One region of the Streptomyces sp. NPDC004327 genome, then DNA from elsewhere that is predicted to be linked to it. Evidence: riboswitches for the same ligand, from Rfam matches in the RefSeq annotation. Region 1 holds a riboswitch; the other holds the start of a gene.

What was found. Region 1 has a riboswitch for cobalamin ahead of ACFYU9_RS03140 (ABC transporter substrate-binding protein). Riboswitches for the same ligand answer to the same signal wherever they lie in the genome.
Region 2: linked by a shared signal. The riboswitch ahead of ACFYU9_RS31420 (cobalamin biosynthesis protein) and the one ahead of ACFYU9_RS03140 (ABC transporter substrate-binding protein) in region 1 are both predicted to bind cobalamin.

The regions. Positions count from the first base shown of each region.
Region 1 covers NZ_JBIAME010000001.1:716,621-724,427, forward strand. Annotated here, with positions in the region: gene ACFYU9_RS03130 (ABC transporter ATP-binding protein) at 50-862, opposite strand; gene ACFYU9_RS03135 (FecCD family ABC transporter permease) at 859-1,893, opposite strand; gene ACFYU9_RS03140 (ABC transporter substrate-binding protein) at 2,004-3,044, opposite strand; cobalamin riboswitch at 3,134-3,257, opposite strand; gene ACFYU9_RS03145 (ATP-binding protein) at 3,474-6,629, shown strand; gene ACFYU9_RS03150 (hypothetical protein) at 6,718-6,888, shown strand; gene ACFYU9_RS03155 (amidase) at 6,885-7,807, shown strand, end outside.
Region 2 covers NZ_JBIAME010000010.1:297,762-305,568, reverse strand. Annotated here, with positions in the region: gene ACFYU9_RS31435 (alpha/beta hydrolase) at 1-407, opposite strand, end outside; gene ACFYU9_RS31430 (anion permease) at 758-2,035, shown strand; gene ACFYU9_RS31425 (hypothetical protein) at 2,064-2,285, shown strand; cobalamin riboswitch at 2,410-2,554, shown strand; gene ACFYU9_RS31420 (cobalamin biosynthesis protein) at 2,586-3,578, shown strand; gene ACFYU9_RS31415 (cobyric acid synthase) at 3,575-5,083, shown strand; gene ACFYU9_RS31410 (putative cobaltochelatase) at 5,277-7,361, shown strand; gene cobO (cob(I)yrinic acid a,c-diamide adenosyltransferase) at 7,361-7,807, shown strand, end outside.

The DNA.
Region 1 (7,807 bases):
ACTCCGTACGGGGTGTCCACCACCTGGCGCCGTGCCGGGCCCGCCCCGCTCAGTCGCGGGGGCGCGCCGTGCCCAGGAAGCGGATGTGGGGGCGGTCGCCGGGCCCGGGACGGGACACGGCGGCGCGGACGCCGTAGACGTCCATGACGAGCCGCTCCGTGAGGACGTCCGCGACCGGCCCGCCGGCCACCACCCGTCCCTCGTGCAGGACCACCACGTGGTCGCAGTACATCGCCGCCAGGTTGAGGTCGTGCAGGGCCATGACACAGGTGAGGCGCAGGCCCGACACCAGGGTCAGGAGGTCCAGCTGGTGCTGGATGTCGAGGTGGTTCGTCGGTTCGTCGAGGAGGAGCTCGCGCGGTTCCTGGGCGAGGGCGCGGGCGATGTGGACCCGCTGGCGTTCGCCGCCGGACAGCGTGCGCCAGGTGCGGTGGGCGTGGCCGGTCAGTCCGGTGCGGGCGAGCGCGGACCGGACGGCCTCCTCGTCGGCGGCCGTCGCCGGTGACCAGGCGCGGCGGTGCGGGATGCGGCCGAGCCGTACGGCGTCGGCCACGGTGAGGTCGACCTGGGTGTCGGCGTGCTGCTCCACCACCGCGAGCCGCTGTGCCAGGGCGCGGCGCGGGATGCCGTTCAGCGGGTCGCCGTCCAGGGACACCACCCCGGTGTCCGGAGCGAGGACACCGGCCAGCAGCCGCAGGAGGGTGGACTTGCCCGAACCGTTCGGGCCCAGCAGCCCCGTGAGTTGGCCGGGGCGCGGAGCGATGGTCACGCCGTCCAGGACGAGAGCGCCACCCGCGGTGCGGGAGACGCGCTCGGCCCGGAGGCCGGTACGGCTGCCGGGGCGTGTCACCGGGCCGGTCATCGAACCCTCCGGGTGCGGTACAGGACGAGGACGAACGCGGGGACGCCGACGAGCGACGTCACCACGCCCACCGGCACCTCCTGCGGGTCGAGCACGGTACGGGCGAGGGTGTCCGCCCAGACGAGGAAGACCGCCCCGGCCAGCGCGGCCAGGGGCAGCAGCCGGGCGTGCCCCGGGCCCGTGAGCGCCCGGATCGCGTGGGGCAGGACGAGGCCGACGAAGCCGATCGCGCCGGCCGTGGAGACCAGGACCGCGGTCAGCAGGGCGGTGACCGAGAGCAGGACGAGCCGGGTCCGCGCCACGGGGATGCCGAGCGTGGCCGCCGCGTCCTCGCCGAACGCGAAGGCGTCCAGCGTGCGGGCGTGCCCGCCGCAGACCGTCAGCCCGACGGCGAGGACGGCGGCGCACAGCCCGGCGTCCGTCCAGTCCGCGCCGCCGAGGGAGCCGAGGAGCCAGAAGAGAACGCCCCGGGTGGTCTCGGCGTCGGCCGCGGTCATCACCACGAACGAGGTGAGGGCGGAGAACAGCTGCATGGCCGCCACCCCCGCCAGCACGACACGGTCGGCCGACCCGCCCAGGACGTGGCTGAGGAGCAGGACCAGGGCGAAGGAGCAGAGCGCGCCGAGGAAGGCGCCGCCGGTGACGGACAGCAGGCCTCCGCCCGCACCGAGGACGACCACGGCGACGGCCCCGGTCGAGGCGCCGGAGGAGACCCCGAGGACGAAGGGATCGGCGAGCGGATTGCGCAGCAGCGACTGCATCACCACGCCGCACACCGCGAGGCCGGCACCGCACACGGCCGCGAGGAGGGTCCGGGGCAGTCGCAGGTCCCAGACGATGCCGTCGCGGATCGCGCTCAGACCGGACGGATTCCCGCCGAGGTGGGAGGCGACCACGGACCAGGAGTCCGAGACGCGGATGTCGGCCGGACCGATGGTCAGGGCCAGGGCGATGGAGACGCACAGGAGGACGGCCCCGCCCACCGCGGCGAGCGGCACGAGCGCCCGGGACGAGCGGACGGCGGCTCCCACGGAGCGGCCGGCCGCCGCGGGCTGTTCGGCCGCGGCGGGGTGTGCGGCCGCGGCGGGGTGTTCGGCGCCGCCGCGGCGCGGCGCGGCCGCCGTTCCCGCTTCCGGGCGGGTCACTTCGCGAAGCCGTACGTCTTGAGCGCGGCGGCGACCTTCTCGATGCCCTCGACGGTGCGGACGGTGGGGTTCATGGCCTGTCCGCTGAGGATCACGTACCGCTTGTTCCTCACCGCCGTCATGTTCCGCGTGACCGGGTGGGACTCCAAGAACTCGATCTTCTTCGCGGCGCTCTCCGCCGACTGCGCCTTGCGGGTCAGATCGGCGATCACCAGCACGTCGGGATCGCGGTCGGCGACGGTCTCCCAGTTGATCTGCGGCCACTCCTCCTTCGTGTCGTCGAAGACGTTCTTCACGCCGAGCGCCCCGCTGACGATTCCCGGTGCGCCGCAGCAGCCCGCCATGTAAGGGCCCTGGGAGTCGGAGAACCAGTAGAGGACGGAAGCGCCGCCGAAGTCGACGCCTGCCCTGGCCGCGGTGACCCGGGCGCGGAGCTCCCCGACGAGCTTCTCGCCGCGCTCCGGCACGCCGAACACCCGGGCCAGGTCGCGGATCTCCCCGTACACGGTGTCCATGGTCAGGGGCCGGGTCCGCACCCCGTCGCCGTCTCCGCCGTTGTCCTTGCCGACGCAGTCCGTGGGGGAGAGGTAGGCGGGTACGCCGAGCTTGGTGAACCGCTCCCGGGGTGCCACGCCGCCCTTGCCGAGGGTGTACAGGAAGGAGGCGCTGACGAAGTCCGGCTCGGTGCCGAGCACCTTCTCGAAGGACGGATAGCGGTCCGCGAGCCGGGGGACGTTCGCGTTGGCCTTCTCCAGGCCCTTGAGGACGGGGTCCGTCCAGGTGGCGGTGCCCACCATCCGGTCGGCCAGCCCGAGGGAGAGCAGGATCTCGGCCGAGCCCTGGTCCAGGGCGACCGCCCGGCGTGGCGCGCGATCGACCTCGACGCGCTGCCCGCAGTTGTCGAGCACCACCGGGAAACCCGGGCCGGAGCCCTTCGCCCCGGGCGGGGCCACCGTCCCGCCCGTGCCGCAGCCGGCCAGGAGAACGGAACCGGCCACGAGCAGCGCGGCGGAACGGACGGGATGCGTGAGGGGCACGGTGAGGAGTCCTCTGCGTCACGGCTCATGCGCGGAGCCTGTCGTACGGTGCTTCCCGGGCGGCGACACGTGCCGTCCGGGTCGCCAGCAGGTCTTCGGACTCGGGGTCGTCCGGACGGAGCGCCTTCCCGGGCCCCTCGGGACCCAGTGGCCGCTGCTCCGCCCGTCACCCTCACCGCTGCGCGTCAGCTCCGGATTCCCACCGGATTCCCTGACCCCCGTACCCGTCGTGCGGATGCGTACAGGGGTGCGACTGGCCCGGGCAAATTACCACAGGACGATCTTGGTCCCGCCGAGCCGTCCGCCCACCGGGGCCCCGGGAGAGGACCCGGCCTCGCCTCCCTGGCCGCGCCCCGCGGCCGCCCGGCGCACGGGCGCGGAGCCCGCGGGTGACGGGTGGCGAACGCCGCCCGGTGGGAGAATGCCGGTGTGAGCGCGCGCGTTGAGTCGCTTCTCGTAGGCCGGGGCGCGCTGCTGACCTCTCTGTGCCGTCAGGTGGACGCAGCTGCCGTCGGCCGGGGTGGGTCGGTGCTGCTGGCCGGGGAACCGGGCATCGGGAAGACGGCCCTCGCGGCCGAAGTCCTGGCCTACGCGCGAAGCGCCGGGGTGACGGTGGCCTGGGGCAGCTGCGAGGACGGGGGCGGCGCACCCGGTCTGTGGCCCTGGCGGCAGATCCTCCGCTCGGTCACCGGACGACCGGAGCCGCTCGGCGACGCCGCGGGCACACCGGCTCGCAGTGGCGCGGAGGACGCCAGGCGGGCGCTGTTCGAGGAGGTCGCGGAGCGTCTGCTGGCAGGCGGCCGGCCGCTGGTCGCGGTGCTGGACGATCTGCAGTGGGCGGACACCGCCTCGGTTCTGCTGCTCGGCCATCTCGGCCGCCGGGCCAGGCACGAGCCCCTGCTCCTGGTCGGGACCTACCGTGACGTCGAGCTCGCGCCCGATCACCCGCTGCTCTCCTTGGCGGACGCGGACACGGTCGTACTGGGCGGTCTGGCGCCGGCCGAGGTGGCCGTACTCCTGGACCGGTTCGGCGGGCAGGCAGGAGCGGGGGCCGCCGGAGCGGAAGAAGCCGCTGCGGAGACCGCTGGACGGGGTGGGGCCGCCGGACCGGGAGGGGCCGTCGCGGAGACGGCGGCCGCGGTGCAGCGGCGCACCGGGGGCAATCCGTTCTTCGTGCAGCAGATCGCCCGGCTGCGTGCCGCGGGCGGGGACGGCGGGACGGTGCCGGTCGCGGTCGGGCAGACGGTGGCCCGGCGCCTGGCACGGCTGCCGGACCGTACGGCGCGTCTGCTGGCCGCCGCGGCGGTGCTCGGCCGCCGGGGTGGGATCCTCCGGCTGGCCGCCGTCGCGGGCGTTCCGGCCACCGAGGTACCGGGCCTGCTGGAGCCGGCCGTGGACGCGCGGATCGTCACGCGCGACGGCCGGGACGGCTACCGCTTCGCGCACGACCTGTTCCGCGAGGAGCTGATGGCCGGGCTCGGTCCGGCCCGGCGCGCCCGCACCCATCTCGCCGTCGCACGGACGCTCGAAGGCACCGGGCATCCCGCCGAGCTGGCCTGGCACTACGCGCAGGCGCTGCCGTACGGCCCCACAGAACCGGCCATCCGTCACGCCGTACGAGCGGCCCGGGAAGCGCTGTCGCAGCTGGCGTACGAGGAGGCCGCCGGCTGGTGGCGGCAGGCCGTACGGCTCACCGCCCCGCACGATCCCGGGCTCCTCCGGCTGCGTGCCGCACGGGCGGAGGCCGAGCTGTCCGCCGGTGCCAGGGACGCGGCCTCGCGCGAGTTCGCCGAGGTCGCCGCCCAGGCGCGGGCGCAGCCGGAGCTGCTGGCGGCCGCGGCTCTGGGGCTGCACCGGGCCGGAGTCCGCAGCGGCGATTCACGGCGCGACGTGGTCGGCCGGCTGGCGCAGGCGGAGGCCGCCCTGCGCGGCGGCCCCCACGCGAGGGCGCACGCCGAGGTGCTCGCCGCACTGGCACGGGAGCTGGCCGACGGCCCGGAGCGGGACCTGGCCCGCGCCCGGGATCACGCCCGCCAGGCGGCCGAGACCGCCCGTACCGCCGGTGATCCCCATGCGCTCGCCACCGCGCTGTTCGCCCAGCACGACGTCGAGTGGGCGCCGGGCACGGCACGGCGGCGGCTGGCGCTCGCCGACGGGATGGTGGCGGCCGCGATGGACGCCGACGACATCGCCTTGGAGTTCGAGGGAACGCTGTGCCGGTTCGTGGCGCTGCTGGAACTCGCCGACCCCGCCGCGGCGGCGGCCCTGCGCCGGGCGGCGGACGCGGCCGAGCGGTCCCGGCTGCCGCGCGCCCGCTACCTGGTGCGCTCGCGCGAGGCCGCGTGGGCCCTGATGGAGGGCCGGTTCGAGGCGGGCCGGCGTCTGGCCGAGGAGGCGGCCGTGCTGGCGGAGGCGATCGGCGAGCCGGACGGCCGAGGGGTGACGGCGACCCAGCGCGTCGCCGCCGCGCTGGCCCGGGAGGGACCCGACGGCGTCGCGCCGGTGTTCGAGGAGTTCGGCGATGCCGGTCTGCCACCGGAGTTCCTGCCGCACGGGCGCTGCTTCGCGTATCTGAGGGCGGGCGAGCCCGAGGCGGCGGCGGCCGTCCTGCGGGCGCTGCCCCCGGCCGAGGAACTGTCGCGGTTCCGGTGGCGGGCCCTGGCCGGCATGGCCTTCGACGTGGAGCTCGCGGTGGCGGCCGGCGTTCCCGAGGTGTGCGCGGACCGCTACGAGCGACTGCTGCCCTACGAGGAGGAGACCGTCGTCATCGGCGGCGGCGTCGCCGTCCTCGCCCCGGTGGCGCTCTACCTCGGTCTGGCGGCGACCGGACCGGAGGCCGCGGCGCACCTGGAGACGGCTCTGGCGGCTGCCGACCGCCTCGGCGCCCGGCCCGTCGCGGCCCGCGCCCGGCTCGAACTCGGCCGGCTGCTCCTGGCGCGCCACCCCGCCGGCGAACGCGGCAGGCAGCTGCTCTCCCAGGCGCTGACCGTCGCCGAGGAACTGGGAATGGACTGGCTGCGCGACCGGGCCCGGGCCGCCCTCGCGCAGGCGGACACCGGCCACGTCTTCCACCACGACGGGCAGCTGTGGACACTCGGCTACGCGGGCCGCACGGTGGTCCTCAAGGACGCCAAGGGACTGCACGACCTGGCACTGCTGCTGTCCTGCCCCGGCCGGGAGATCCCCGCGACCCGTCTGCTGACCGGCGAGGACCTGCCGTCCCCCGGCAGCGACGAGCTCGCGGACGACCGGGCGCGCGCCGCCTACCGGGCGCGCCTCGACCGCCTCGACGAGGAGATCGCCGACGCCCGCGCCGGCGAGGACCTGCCCCGGCTCACCCGCGCGGAGGAGGAGCGCGACGAGCTGATCGCCGAGCTGCGCCGCGTGTACGGTCTCGCCGGACGCCGGCGCCGCCTCGGCGACCCGGGCGAACGCGCGCGCACGACCGTGACGGCCCGGATCCGCGATGCCATGCGCCGGATCGAGCAGGAGCACCCTGAGCTCGGCCGTCATCTGTCCGTGACGATCACCACCGGGCGTGCCTGTGCCTACCGCCCCGGGCAACCGGTCCGATGGCGGCTGTGAAAGGTCGGCCGTGAGCGGCGGGTCCCACACCTCGTGAGGAGCGTTCTCACGCCTCCTGGTCACCGGCAACCCGAAAGAGGTGATCACGATGGCACCCCTGGACACAGCCGCGGTCGACGAGGCCGTGGGCACGGTCCTCGGCGCGACGGCGGGCGGAACGCGACCGCGAGACGTCCTCACCGCCGCCGGCCCCACCCGCATCCGTCGCAGCGCCGAGGACAGCGTTCCGGTCGACATCATCCTGGAGGCACGGCCATGACCACTCTCGCCGGCTCCGACATCGAGAGCGTCACCGCACTCGACGCCCTCGGCCAGGCCGAGCTGATCCGCAGCGGCCGGCTGAGCGCCGAGGAACTCGTCACCGCCGCGATCACGCGCATCGAGCGTCTCGACCCCCGCCTCAACGCCGTGATCACGCCCGCCTTCGACCGCGCCCTCGACCAGGTCCGCGCAGGGCTCCCCGGCGGACCCTTCACCGGCGTCCCGTACCTGCTCAAGGACCTCGCCACCGAGCAGGCCGGCGTGCGCTTCACCGAAGGCTCGGCCTTCCTCCGGGACCACGTCTCGCACCTCGACCAGGAACTCGTCCGGCGGCTGCGGGCGGCCGGTCTCGTCCTGCTCGGCAAGACGAACACCCCCGAGTTCGGCATGGCTCCCACCTGCGAACCGCTACTGCACGGGCCCACCCGCAACCCCTGGGACCCGACCCGCACCACCGGGGGCTCCTCGGGCGGCTCGGCCGCGGCCGTCGCCGCCCGCATGGTCCCGGCCGCGCACGCCAACGACGCCGGCGGCTCGATCCGCTTCCCCGCCTCCTGCTGTGGCCTGTTCGGCCTCAAGCCCACCCGCGCCCGCGTCCCGCTCGGGCCCGCCTACGGCGACGCCTTCGGCGGGTGGGCCGCCGAACACGCCCTCACCCGTACGGTCCGCGACTCGGCCGCCCTCCTGGACGCCGTCGCGGGTCCGGAACCCGGCGACCCGTACCCCGCGCCGCCCGTGCCCGGTCCCTTCCGGCTCGAAGCGGAACGGGACCCGGGACGTCTGCGGATCGCCTACAGCCTGCGCACCAGCGGCGGCCACCCCCTCCACCCCGACTGCGAGGCCGCGCTGCAGGACGCCGTCCAGCTGTGCGCGGATCTGGGCCACGAGCTCGTCGAACAGGACCTGCCGGGGCTCAC
Region 2 (7,807 bases), on a different contig from region 1:
ACGTCCTCGTAGGGCAGGCCGAGGGCGGTCCGGGGGGTGCCGCGGTGCAGTTGCGGGGTGAGCCTGACCCGGACGCCGGGGGCGAGGGCGCCGAGCTCGACGCGTTCGAGCCGGCGCACCACGGTGTCGGCGGTGTGCGGGACCCGGTCGAGCACCGGGCCGACGACGGCGTGCAGCCCGTCGGCCTCGATCCCGTACGTACCGGGGCGCAGCGCGGCGAGGCTGCGGGTGAGGCTGATCCGCTCCGGTCCCGTGGCGTGCACGGTGAGCCGGGGGTCGCCCGGGAAGGGGCGGCGGGAAGGCACGCGGAGGGCGGCGTCGCTGGCGTACCGGCCGGCCACGAGGGCGGCCGCGCCGAGACCGAGCACGGTGGTGACGGCCGCTGCCGTCGCGGTAACGGGGCGCACGGTCCCAGTGTCGGCAGCCGGGCCGCGCCCTGCCACCCGGCGGCGCCTCCCGGGGACTCCTTCGAGTGACGTGGGTCTCGTCCGCCGGGTCCTCCGTGGGGCTGAAGCGGTCCACGGGGCGATACGGGACGGAAGCGGCGGACGCTACGCGCGTTGCGTCGGGCCCGGAACGGCACGGTTTACCCGGGGTTGCACGGTGACCGCATCGTGGACAACAGGTCCGTCCGACGCATAAGCGGAATGCCCTGACCCCGGAACGGGACACCACTGCGCCCGACCCAGTTCACCTTCCGTTCACCCAGGTTGCTTACGTTCAACGCGCCACTGACGTCAAACGATTGCCTGGGTAAATGGAACACATCACGCTGCTGCTCGCCATTGTGGTCGTGACAGCTCTAGTGTTCGATTTCACGAACGGTTTCCACGACACCGCCAACGCGATGGCCACGACCATCTCGACCGGTGCACTCAAGCCCAAGACGGCGGTGGCCATGTCCGCCGTGCTGAACCTGGTCGGCGCGTTCCTCTCCGTCGAGGTCGCCAAGACGATCTCCAAGGGGCTCGTCGACGAGACGGGAATCCAGCCCGAAGTCATCCTCGCCGCGCTCGTCGGCGCGATCCTGTGGAATCTGGTGACCTGGCTGGTCGGACTGCCGTCCAGCTCCTCGCACGCCCTCATGGGCGGCCTCATCGGCGCGACCGTCGCCTCGATCGGCTTCAGCGGCGTCAACGGCGAGAGCGTCGTGACCAAGGTCCTCATCCCGGCGGTCGCCGCCCCGATCGTCGCCGGCATCGCCGCGACGATCGCCACGCGCCTGACGTACCGCATCGGCAAGGGCACGAACGACAAGGCCACGGAGAAGGGCTACCGGGCCGGTCAGATCGCCTCCGCCGGTCTCGTCTCGCTCGCCCACGGCACCAACGACGCCCAGAAGACGATGGGCATCATCACCCTCGCCCTGGTCGCCGGCGGCGTCCTCGCCCCCGGCTCCAACCCGCCGGTCTGGGTCATCGTCTCCGCCGGTGCGGCCATCGCGCTCGGCACCTTCCTCGGCGGCTGGCGCATCATCCGCACCATGGGCAAGGGCCTCACCGACCTCCAGCCGCAGCAGGGCTTCGCCGCCCAGACCAGCGCCGCCACGGTCATCCTGGCCTCCTCCCACCTGGGCTTCTCCCTCTCCACCACGCACGCCGTCTCCGGCTCCGTGATGGGCGCGGGCCTGGGCCGCAAGGGCGGTGTCGTCCGCTGGTCGACCGCCACCCGCATGTTCGTCGCCTGGGGCCTGACCCTGCCGGCCGCCGGCCTGGTCGGTGCCGGCGCCGAGTACGTCGCGCGGCAGGGCCAGTGGGGCGTCTACGTCGTCGCGGCCTTCCTGGTCGCCTCCTGCGCCGCCATCTGGCTCGTCTCGCGCCGCCAGGTCGTCGACCACACCAACGTCAACGACGTCGAGGACGCCCCCGCGGCCGAGGCCGAGAGCGCGGGCGTCGTGACCACCGCCATCGCGGCCGTCACCCCGCCGCCGGCCGGCTCCGTCGCCGCCGTCGCGGACGAGGACCTGAAGGCCACCATCCCCGCCCCGAACCCCGCGGACCCGGCCGCTCCGGCCGCCCCCGCCGCCGCGGTCTGACGGATCTCACGGAACTGGAAGCACGGACATGAAGATCGACTGGGCAGCTCTCGGCTCCGTCTTCGGAGTCAGCCTCGTGGTGACCGTCGCCCTCGTGGGCTTCTTCACCCTCGGCGTCGCCGGCCTCTCCAAGCAGGAGCGGGCCGCGGCCGGCGGGGGCTCGGCCCCGCTGGCCCGCACCGGCGCCTACGCCTGCTTCGCGCTCTGCGCGGCGGCCGTGGCGTACGGCATCTACCTGATCGTCGCCTGACCCGACGACCCCGACGGCCGGGCGGCCCGCACCTCGCGTGCGGGCCGCCCGGCTTTCGCGTACCGGTGCCGTGTTTGTGGTGCTTCGCACAGTGACGCGACGCAGGTCAAGGGTGAGTTGACGGCTGTTCGCGGAGCGTGGTGGACTGCCGAGGCCATTACGGCGGCAAGGAAGAGGAAGTCCGGTGCGATTCCGGCGCGGTCCCGCCACTGTGACCGGCCCCCACGGGCCGGGAGTCAGGAACTCTCGCCGCCGGTCACGTCGACCCAGGGCGCGGACCCTGAGTGAGGACACAGCGCCATGCCCGGCCGCGGCCCGAGCCCGTCCCGCACCACCGCCGTCTTCGCGTACGGAGCGGCCGCCGGCCTCGCCGCCGACCTGCTCGTCGGCGACCCGCGGCGCGGCCATCCGGTCGCCGCCTTCGGCCGCGCCGCCGCCGCCGTCGAGCGGCGCCTGCACCACGACCACCGCGCCTGGGGCGCCCTGCACACCGCCGTCTGCGCGGGCGGCGCCGTCGCGCTCGGCGCCCTCGCCGCCCGTACGGTACGGGGCGGCGGCAAGGCCTCCGTCGCCCTGACCGCGGCCTCCGTGTGGGCCGTCGTCGGCGGTACGACCCTGGGCCGCGAGGCCCGCGCGATCGGCGGCGCGCTCGCCGCCGGCGACCTGGACGTCGCCCGGGAACGGATGCCGCACCTGGTCGGCCGCGACCCGCAGGCGCTCGACGGGCCCGCGATGGCCCGCGCGGTCGTCGAATCGGTCGCCGAGAACACCTCCGACGCCGTCGTGGGCGCCCTCTTCTGGGGCGCGGTCGCGGGCGTGCCGGGCCTCCTCGGCTTCCGGGCGGTCAACACCCTGGACGCGATGGTCGGCCACAAGTCGCCGCGCTACCGCCGCTTCGGCTGGGCCTCGGCCCGCCTCGACGACCTCGCCGGCTGGCCCGGCGCCCGGCTCACCGCCGCGCTCGCCGCCGTCGCCGCCGTCCCCGGCGGGAATCCGCGGGGCGCGATTCGGGCCTGGCGGGCGGATGCCGGCAAGCACCCGAGCCCCAACGCGGGCCCGGTGGAGGCCGCCTTCGCGGGCGCGCTCGGCGTACGGCTCGGCGGCACCCTGTCGTACGGCGGCCGGATCGAACACCGGCCCGTCCTCAACGCGGACGGACGGGCCGTCGAGGTGGCCGACATCGAGCGGGCGGTCACGCTGTCGCGCCGGGTGACCTGGCTGACCCTGGCCGCCTGCGTGGGCGGCCGGACGATCATCAGTGCCGTACGCGGCAGGAAGCGGAGGGGCGCATGAAGGGCGGGGGGCTGCTCGTCGCCGGGACCACGTCCGACGCGGGCAAGAGCGTCGTCACGGCCGGCATCTGCCGGTGGCTGGTCCGGCAGGGCCTGAAGGTCGCGCCGTTCAAGGGACAGAACATGTCCCTGAACTCCTTCGTGACCCGGGAGGGCGCCGAGATCGGCCGCGCCCAGGCCATGCAGGCGCAGGCCGCGCGCGTGGAGCCGACCGCGCTGATGAACCCGGTGCTGCTCAAGCCCGGCAGCGACCGCTCCAGCCAGGTGGTCCTCATGGGCAAGCCGGTCGGCGAGCTCAGCGCCCGCGGCTACCACGGCGGCCGGCAGCAGCAGCTCTTCGAGCCGGTCCTCGGCTGCCTGGAGGAGCTGCGCGCCACGCACGACGCGGTGATCTGCGAGGGCGCGGGCAGCCCGGCCGAGATCAACCTGCGGCGCACCGACATCGTCAACATGGGCATCGCGCGGGCGGCCCGGCTCCCGGTGGTCGTGGTCGGCGACATCGACCGCGGCGGCGTCTTCGCCCAGTTCTTCGGCACGACCGCGCTCCTCGCGCCCGAGGACCAGCGGCTCGTCGCCGGCTACCTGGTGAACAAGTTCCGCGGCGACGTCACGCTCCTCGAACCGGGCCTCGACATGCTGCACGGCCTCACCGGCCGCCGCACCTTCGGCGTCCTGCCGTACGCCCACGGGCTCGGCATCGACGAGGAGGACGGCCTGCGCGTCTCGCTGCGCGGCACCGTCCGCGAGTCCGTCGTCGCGCCGCCCGTCGGCGAGGACGTGCTGCGGGTCGCCGTCTGCGCCGTACCGCTCATGTCCAACTTCACGGACGTCGACGCGCTGGCCGCCGAGCCGGGCGTCGTCGTCCGCTTCGTCGACCGCCCGGAGGAGCTGGCCGACGCGGACCTGGTCGTCGTGCCGGGCACCCGGGGCACCGTGAAGGCGCTGGCCTGGCTGCGCGAACGCGGCCTCGCCGACGCGCTCGCCCGGCGCGCCGCCGAGGGCCGCCCGGTCCTCGGCATCTGCGGCGGCTTCCAGGTCCTGGGCGAACACATCGACGACGAGGTCGAGTCGAAGGCCGGCCCCGTCGAGGCGCTCGGCCTGTTGCCCGTACGGGTCCGCTTCGCGCCCGAGAAGACCCTGGCCCGACCGGTCGGCGAGGCCCTCGGCGAGCACGTCGAGGGGTACGAGATCCACCACGGCGTCGCGGACGTACGCGGCGGGGAGCCGTTCCTCGACGGCTGCCGCGTCGGCGCGGTCTGGGGCACCCACTGGCACGGCTCCCTGGAGAGCGACGCCTTCCGCCGCGCCTTCCTGCGCGAGGTGGCATCGGCGGCCGGCCGCCGCTTCGTGCCCGCGCCCGACACGTCGTTCGGCACCCTGCGCGAGGAACAGCTCGACCGCCTCGGCGACCTGATCGAGGAACACGCGGACACGGACGCGCTGCTCCGGCTGATCGAGAAGGGCGCGCCGGAGGGGCTGCCGTTCGTGCCGCCGGGGGCGCCGTGAGCGCGCGACCGAGCCGCGCTGGGGCCGCCGGTGGCATCCCCGCGGGTGCGGGGAGCACGCCAGGACTCCGTCCACAGCCGGGCTCACGGCGGGATCATCCCCGCTCGCGCGGGGAGCACCGCGCCATAGTGGCCCGGCATGGCCACACAGACACTTTCGATCGCAGCAGTTCCCTCGAAAGGGGTATCGGTTAATGGCCTCCGTTCCCTATCCGTTCACCGCCGTCGTCGGCATGGACGACATGCGGCTGAGCCTGCTGCTCAACGCCGTCTCACCCGGCATCGGCGGTGTGCTGGTGCGAGGTGAGAAGGGCACAGCCAAGTCGACGCTCGTACGCGCCCTCTCCACCCTGCTGCCCACCATGGACGTCGTGGCGGGCTGCCGCTTCTCGTGCTCGCCGGAAGCGCCCGACTCGGAATGCCCTGACGGGCCGCACGAGCCCGCGGCAGGCGTCTCGCGTCCGACGCGCCTGGTCGAGCTGCCGGTCGGGGCGTCCGAGGACCGGCTCGTCGGCGCACTGGACATCGAGCGGGCGCTCTCGGAGGGCGTCAAGGCCTACGAGCCGGGGCTACTCGCGCAGGCTCACCGCGGCATCCTGTACGTCGACGAGGTCAACCTCCTGCACGACCACCTGGTGGATCTTCTCCTCGACGCGGCCGCCATGGGACAGTCGCACGTCGAGCGCGAGGGCGTCTCCGTGCGGCATGCCGCTCGCTTCCTGCTCGTCGGCACGATGAACCCCGAAGAGGGCGAGCTGCGGCCGCAGTTGCTCGACCGGTTCGGCCTGACCGTGGAGGTGGCCGCCTCCCGCGACCCGGAGCAGCGAGTGGAGGTCGTGCGGCGGCGGCTGGCGTTCGAGGACGACCCGGCCGGGTTCGTGGGCCGCTGGGCCGGCGAGGAGGCGGCGCTGGGGGAGCGGATCGTCGCCGCGCGCGAGCTGCTGCCGCGGGTGGTGCTGGGCGATGCCGCCCTGCTCCAGATCGCCGCGACGTGCGCCGCCTTCGAGGTGGACGGCATGCGCGCCGACATCGTCATGGCGCGCACGGCGACCGCGCTCGCCGCCTGGGCGGGGCGGACGGAGGTCACCTCCGAGGACGTACGGCAGGCGGCGCTGCTCGCGCTCCCCCACCGTCGCCGGCGCGCACCCTTCGACGCGCCCGGCCTGGACGAGGACAAGCTCGACGAGACCCTTGAGCAGTTCAAGGGCGACGACGAGCCCGATGACGAGCCCGAGCCGGACGGTCCGGGCGACGGAGGTCCCGGCGGGGGCGGCGGGGGCGGGGGCGGGATTCCGCCGCAGGGCGACGCGCCCGCGTCCGAGGAGTCCCCGGCTCCCGCGCCGGACAGCACTCCGGACGGTGCTCCGGACGGCGCGCCCGCACCGCAGAACGCCGGCCCCGGCGCCGGCGCCGGCGAGCGCGCCGCCGTGAAGGCCGCTGAGCCCTTCCGTACGAAGATGCTCAGCGTGCCCGGACTGGGCGAGGGCGCGGCCGGGCGCCGTTCCCGGGCCCGTACCGAGCACGGTCGGACCACCGGCGCGACCCGGCCCAAGGGCGCGCTGACCAAGCTGCACCTGGCCGCGACCGTGCAGGCCGCCGCCCCGCACCAGAAGGCGCGCGGCCGCGCCGGCCGGGGGCTGGTGGTGCGCCGGGACGATCTGCGGCAGGCAGTCCGCGAGGGCCGGGAGGGCAATCTGGTCCTGTTCGTCGTGGACGCGTCCGGGTCGATGGCGGCGCGGCAGCGGATGGGCGCGGTGAAGGGCGCGGTGCTTTCGCTGCTGCTCGACGCGTACCAGCGGCGGGACAAGGTCGGTCTGGTGACCTTCCGGGGCAAGGGCGCGGAGGTCGCCCTGCCGCCCACGTCGTCGGTCGACGCGGCCGCCGCCCGGCTCGAACTGCTTCCCACCGGCGGCCGTACGCCGCTGTCCGCGGGGCTGCTCAAGGCGCACGACGTGCTGCGCGTGGAGCGGCTGCGCGATCCCTCGCGCCGTCCGCTGCTCGTCGTCGTGACCGACGGCCGGGCCACCGGTGGCGGCGCGGACCCGGTGGCGCTCGCGGCGCGGGCCGCGCGGCTGCACGCCGCCGACGGTACGGCCGCGGTGGTCGTGGACTGCGAGTCGGGCCCGGTGCGGCTCGGTCTCGCCGGGAACCTCGCCCGTGAACTCGGCGGCACCGCCGTCACCCTGGACGAGCTGCGCGCCGACTCGATCGCCGGGCTCGTCCGTTCCGTACAAGGCAATCACTCCGCCAACCGCTCTGACGCCAGGAGGGCCGCGTAATGCCCAAGGGACAGCCGACCGTCGTTCCGGACGACGGTCTCACCACCCGTCAGCGCCGCAACCGGGCGCTGGTGATGGTGCACACGGGGGTCGGCAAGGGTAAGTCGACCGCCGCGTTCGGCATGGCGCTGCGCGCGTGGAACCAGGGCTGGCCGATCGGGGTGTTCCAGTTCGTCAAGTCCGCGAAGTGGCGGGTCGGCGAGGAGAACGCGCTGAAGGCGCTCGGCGAGACCGGCAAGGGCGGCACGGTCGTCTGGAACAAGATGGGCGAGGGCTGGTCCTGGATCCAGCGCGAGGTCGCCGAGGGCGAGCAGTCGCACGAGGAGAAGGCGCGCGAGGGCTGGGAGCAGGTCAAGCGGGACCTGGCCGAGGAGAAGTACCGGTTCTACGTCCTCGACGAGTTCGCGTACCTGCTGCACTGGGGCTGGATCGACACCAAGGAGGTC